One region of the Psychrosphaera sp. 1_MG-2023 genome, then DNA from elsewhere that is predicted to be linked to it. Evidence: predicted binding sites of a transcription regulator. Region 1 holds the regulator's gene; the other holds the start of a gene.

Region 1 (3,217 bases):
TGGTACAGAATTATCCTCAGAATTTACGACAGAATTAGCGGCTGCGGTTTACTTATTACAATGTCATTCTGAACACCCAATTGCTAAAGCGTTTACCACCGAAAACTTAGGTATTCTCAATCGTGATATTGGCACCATAAACTTAACGGACATTGTAAGTCATATTGGCCAAGGTATTTCGGCAACTTATAATGAAAAGACCTTAAAAATAGGGACTCCGGAGTTTATCGGGTCGACTTTACATTTGCCAAAAAACCGTACAGTGCAAAATGTATTGGTTAGTTATGACAATAGGTTATGCGCACAGTTTAGTGTTACGGATAACCTAAAACCAGATAGTGAAATAACAATAAGCAACCTAAAACAAAAAGGGTTAACTACCTTGTTAGTTACCGGTGACCCATCTGAATCTGGTAATGTGATCGGCAAAAAGCTTAACTTTGATCATATCTATACAGGGTGTGATCCTAAATCAAAAGCGGATAAGATTGTGTCATTGCAGTCAGAGGGCAATAATATTTTGATGATCGGGGATGGAATTAACGACGCACCCGTTTTTGGGGCGTCTAATGTATCCATTGCAATGTCTAGTGGTGCAGACATGACTAAACACTCTGCTGATATCATAGTACTTAACAATAAATTAACGGCTGTTGAAACGCTTTTAACAGCGGCATTAGAAACAAAACAGACAATCCGTAATAACCTGTATTGGTCTTTAATTTACAATATGATTATTTTACCAGTGGCCATGTTAGGATTGGTGCCACCTTATATTGCGGTGCTCGGTATGTCAGCAAGTTCAATATTAGTCGTATCGAATTCACTAAAACTATTACGGGATTAAAACGTTGCAAGTAATTTACTACCTAATACCGGTTGCTCTGATATTTTTAATCATCGGTGTAATTGCATTTTTTTGGGCAACAAAAAACGAGCAATTCGACGACATTGAAAAACATGGTTTGTCCATTCTAATGGATGAAGACGACAACACGACAAAACCTAAAGACAATGAATGAAGTCATAACTGCGTTAATAATGGGTCTAACCGGCTCAGTTCATTGTTTAACTATGTGTGGTTCATTATCTGTTGCTCTTGGATTTTCAATTCCAAAACAGAAAACTTTTTGGCTATATGCGTTATTTGTTAGCCTCGGTCGTGTATTTGGGTACGGTCTTATTGGGCTACTTGCTAACCTATTAACACAGTCGATCGTTGTCGCAAGTTCAGGTACGGTATTTTATCTATCAATGTTATCCGGTGTATTAATAGTCGGTATCGGATTGCATATAGCTAATATTAGTAATATCGTCACAAAGTTAGAAAAACTTGGTACGTTTATCGACATTTGGTTAGCGCCGCTAAAGAAAAAACTGATGCCAATTGACACGATTCCCAAATGTTTAGCCTATGGTTTATTGTGGGGCTTCTTACCCTGTGGTCTTGTTTATACAGCACTGAGCTTAGCAATTGTCAGTCCGAGCCCAATAACGGCTTTTTCAGTAATGACAATTTTTGGATTGGCTACTTTACCTACCGTCGTCGGTATGACGGTTTTTTCTAATCACCTCTCTCGTATTTTTAGCCATAGCTACACTAAAATCATATTGGGTTTAATAATTACTTTCGCTGGGCTATATCAAATTAGTAACGCTTTTTATAAACTAAACGCATTGAATGTTTAAAAGTCGTGATAACGCAATGCAAACTCCTTGTAATACTTTTTCGATAAGTTGTGCTAACTGCAATCTAAGCCAGTTATGCATACCGTTTTCATTAAACGATGATGAACTCAATACATTAGACAATGCTATTGATCGCAAAAAACCGTTCCATAAAGGTGATGTGTTATTTGAAGCAGGCGCAAAATTTACAAGTCTTTTTGCCGTCAGATCAGGAAGTTTCAAGTCGTACTTAATTGACAAGCAAGGTGTATCACAAGTTACTGCTTTTCATTTACCTGGGGATGTCATTGGCTTTGACGCCCTTGCAGAGCGGACGCATCAAACCTTTAGCACGGCATTAGAGACTTCTATGGTTTGTGAGATCCCATTTACATTAATGGATGATTTGTCGAACCAGATGCCCAAATTACGTCAACAAGTGAACCGCTTGATGAGTAACGAAATTAGCCATGATCAATCGATGTTTATGCAACTAAATAAACGTACAGCAGAAGAACGTGTCGCTCGATTTATTGTGGATATGGCTAATCGATTTAGCCAACGAAATCTATCCAAACGGTCATTCCGTTTGTCTATGACTCGCGCTGACATTGGCAATTATCTAGGTTTAACCGTCGAGACTGTATCTCGTATCTTTAGTAAGTTTCAAAAACAGATGCTGATAAAAGTGGATGGCAAATTAATTGAAATAATTGATTTTGACAATTTGAATCAACTTTAAAAAACCTCTTAAAATAATTAGAAGCTTTTGCATTATTGACTACAATTAAAGTAAGAAAATCATTAAGGTGAATTTCATATGAGTCAATTTAGCAAATTATTAGTTGTTATCGATCCAGCAGAAGATAACCAAAAAGCACTTTCCCGAGCTCTGCAGTTAGCGTCATGCGTTTCAAATTGTAATGTGACGCTCTTCCTCACAATTTATGATTTTTCCTATGAAATGACAACTATGTTGTCGCCAACAGAACGCGAATCAATGAGAAATGCGGTTATTCAAGATCGGAAAGATTGGTTAAACCAATTGGTTATCGAAGCACAGGGCACGAGCAGTCTAATTGATATCATCGTTGTCTGGCACAACCGCCCTTATGAAAGCATTATTAGAACCGTAATAGAGGGTGATTTTGACCTAGTAGTTAAAGCCACTCACGAACATGATATTTTAAAATCAGTGATCTTTACGCCAACTGATTGGCATCTACTACGTAAGTGCCCCTGTAGTGTATTGTTAGTCAAAGAACATCAATGGCCTGACCACGGTCAAATATTAGGTGCTATCAACGCAGGTACTGACGACATCGATCATATGAAGCTCAACGAATCTATTGTTGAACATGCCCATTATATGAGTGACTTGCTAAACGCTGAAGTCAATTTAGTTAATGCTTTCCCACCTACCCCCATGAATATTGCAGTAGAAATACCAGAATTTGATGTTATTGAATACCAAAATTCAATGCAGGAGCATCATAACGCGGCAGTCAAAAAATTTGCTAAGCAACATGGTGTACCAATGGAAAACGTC
Region 2 (3,217 bases), on a different contig from region 1:
AAGGTGGTTCTGACCCGTTAAATTATGCGGGAAAAACGTTGTTGATTGAGTTGAGCCGCCATGTACTTATCGAACGTCATACAGATTGTACGTACAAATAACTTTCCGCTTTGAGTAACTCGAATGTGGTTTTCTTCTAGCTGAAGCATATGGTCTTTTATCATAGGATCGAGTGCATTTAATTCGTTTTCAAAGTAGGTTTTAAAATCAATTTCCCATCGTTTTTCGATATCTGAAATATTAACCAAAAAATTACACATTAACGTTTTAATCACATCGCCTCGAATTTGGTCATCTCGACTTAGCCACAACCCTTTTTCAACGGCATTTTTGTATGTATCAATAGAGGCATAATAGTCTGTTAACGACTTATAATTCTGGCTAAAACTATTCCCTATTGAACTTATCGAGGACACTCCAAGCCCTAGTAAGTCACTGCTGCCTAAGGTGGTATATCCCTGAAAATTTCGATGCAATTGCCCAGATTGTTGCGCCTGTGCTAAATCGTCATTAGGTTTGGCGAAATGATCCATGCCTATTGCGATATATCCTTTTTCGACAAACACATCCAATGCTCGCAACATTAATGACATTTTAACGTCTGGCGTAGGTAACCATTCATCTTTGATCTTTCGTTGAGCGGCGAAACGAGACGGCATATGAGCATAACTAAACAGTGAGATTCGGTCAGGATCACAGTCTAAAATATCATTTAATGTTTTCTCAAATAGCACAGGCGATTGATGCGGCAACCCATATATCACGTCTAGATTAATTGAACAAAAACCAAGATCTCTTGCGCGACGCAGTAAACTTTTAATAAATGTTAAATCCTGCACCCGATTAATGGCTTCTTGTACTTGCAGATTGGTATCTTGAACACCAAAACTCAAACGAGTAAATCCAAGGGAATACAAATGGTCTAAATAATCCAATTCGATTTCTCGCGGATCGATTTCAATGCTCATTTCCCACTTTTGGTCGAACTCAAATTGTGTATTGAGAAGTGCGATAATCCGTGAAAATTGCGCTTTTGATAAAAAACTGGGAGTTCCGCCTCCGAAATGAATTTGCACGACTTTGTGATCTTGAAATAAACTTGCCCGGCTTTCGATTTCTTTGGCTAAATAATCTAGGTATATATCTGCCTTATGTTTATGACGAGTCACTACTTTATTGCAACCACAGTAATAACAAAGCTTATGGCAAAATGGAATGTGGATATAAATCGATAAGTTGTCGGTTTCGCTCTGTGCCACAGCTTGACAAAAATTTTTGTTAGAGAAGTCGTACTGAAACTCAAGTGCTGTTGGGTAAGAGGTATAGCGTGGGCCATTCATATTGTATTTGTTCATCAATGGTAGATGAGATGTCGACACGTTTTGCACTCTAAGTTCCCAATTGTTTTTCACGATTGGCGCTACTTTAAAACAATAATAAATTGTCTGAGTTGATCAAGCTCAACAAAATAACCGTTATTATTATTTGTGCTTAGCGCTTAAGCGACTTAACTTATTAGATTAATATAGAATCTAGAAGGGTATTGAAGTCTACGTTTGGGCTTAAAAAGTAACGTATTTATCAATAATACATAAAGGGCAAAATAGAATGGTTATCAGCGACACACAAACTCTAGTTAATAGGTTAGCCGAATTAGCTTCTCCAGAAATAGCCAATACGTCTCAACGATTTTTTAAAACGCAAAAGGGGCAATATGGAGAGGGCGATCATTTTTATGGGATCCGAACCGCAACATTACGTGCCGTCGCCAAACAATGTAAATCTATGACCATTCCAAAGGTATTTGAATTACTTAATCATGAATATCACGAAACCCGAATGGTTGCGGTGTTTATATTAGTCGAACGTTATCAAAAATCTAAAATCGACACAGACAAACAAACCATCGCAGATCTATATATTCAACATTCTCAGAAAGTGAATAACTGGGATTTGGTCGATAGTTCAGCCTATAAGATTTTAGGCCCTCAGCTCCATGGCAAAGACACCGCAGTACTGTATGAATTAGCTCAATCCTGTAACCTTTGGCAGCGTCGAATTGCCATAATCACGACGTTGTATTTTATCAAACAAGACGACTACGCAGACACTCTGGCGCTTGCAGAAATATTGTTACATGACAAAGAAGACTTAATGCATAAAGCTGTGGGGTGGATGTTGCGAGAAATCGGGAATCGCAATAAATCGGTCGAAGTGGCATTTTTAGATAAATACCACAAGACTATGCCACGCACGATGCTCCGTTATGCCATTGAGAAATTTACGCCGCAGGAACGACAACATTACATGAAAAAGTAACCCGCCATAGCTGCTATTGCGCTTAAAACTGGGTTATAAGCGTCTTAACAGAAGCACTTAGCCAAATAACGATTTTGCTGAAAGCATCAGTGACACCAGTAATACCAAGCCACCCAAGATATTTTGACGTCGATTATTTTTATAAATACCAAGTAATTGACTATTCATGATCCATAGTAAAAACAACACAATCAAAGGCAACATGACGCCATTGGCAATTTGAGCAAACACAATTATAGATACCGGCTTAAAACCCAAACTCGCGGGAATAATGCCAATAATAAGTATGGTTGCCCAGACCAACTTAAATCGCTTGTCTGAAATATCAAACGCTTTACCTGTCAACCCTGTTAATGCAAATGCAGCAGCAAGAGGAGCGGTTACCGCAGAACTGACTCCGGCACAAAATAAACCAGTTGATAACAACCATTTTGCACTACTACCAAAAACCGGTTCTAAGGCTGGAGCGATATCCGCCGCGGATTGAATATTGATTTGATGTCCAAAAAATGCCGTGGCTGCGGTGGAAACAATGGCGATACTTAACACACCGCCAATAGGTATCGAAAAATAAAGATCACGATTGGCTAATTTAATGTCATCGGGGTTATGCCATTTTTTAGCAACACTCGCGGTATGTAAAAATAAATTGTACGGCACAACGGTTGTCCCGATAAGTGCAATTACGGTTAACATCGCGCCACTAGGCACTTGCCAGGTCGTTAGTCCAGACCACAATTGACCAATGTCGACACCGACTAAAACCGCTGTTACCACAAACGCCGTGCTCATCACTAAAACAAGAGCAATAAGTGCTGACTCAATTAATCGATAGCTGCCTGTAATTAACAGGCCGAAGGCAACTAAGCCAATAACCCAAGGCCATAAAGAAACGTCT

What was found. The regulator FNR, encoded in region 1, switches genes on or off when oxygen is low (the NO sensors DNR and NnrR bind a similar motif). The targets are predictions, from matches to a motif close to TTGATCTAGATCAA.
Region 2: a site for FNR is predicted at 1,451-1,464, ahead of hemN (oxygen-independent coproporphyrinogen III oxidase). Genes of this name have one in related genera too.

The regions. Positions count from the first base shown of each region.
Region 1 is NZ_JAUORW010000001.1:325,452-328,668, reverse strand. Features, by position in the region: gene Q4575_RS01270 (heavy metal translocating P-type ATPase) at 1-847, shown strand, start outside; gene ccoS (cbb3-type cytochrome oxidase assembly protein CcoS) at 852-1,022, shown strand; gene Q4575_RS01260 (sulfite exporter TauE/SafE family protein) at 1,015-1,689, shown strand; gene fnr (fumarate/nitrate reduction transcriptional regulator Fnr) at 1,682-2,410, shown strand; gene uspE (universal stress protein UspE) at 2,489-3,217, shown strand, end outside.
Region 2 is NZ_JAUORW010000005.1:146,822-150,038, reverse strand. Features, by position in the region: gene hemN (oxygen-independent coproporphyrinogen III oxidase) at 18-1,358, opposite strand; gene Q4575_RS06265 (DNA alkylation repair protein) at 1,609-2,319, shown strand; gene Q4575_RS06260 (NRAMP family divalent metal transporter) at 2,377-3,217, opposite strand, start outside.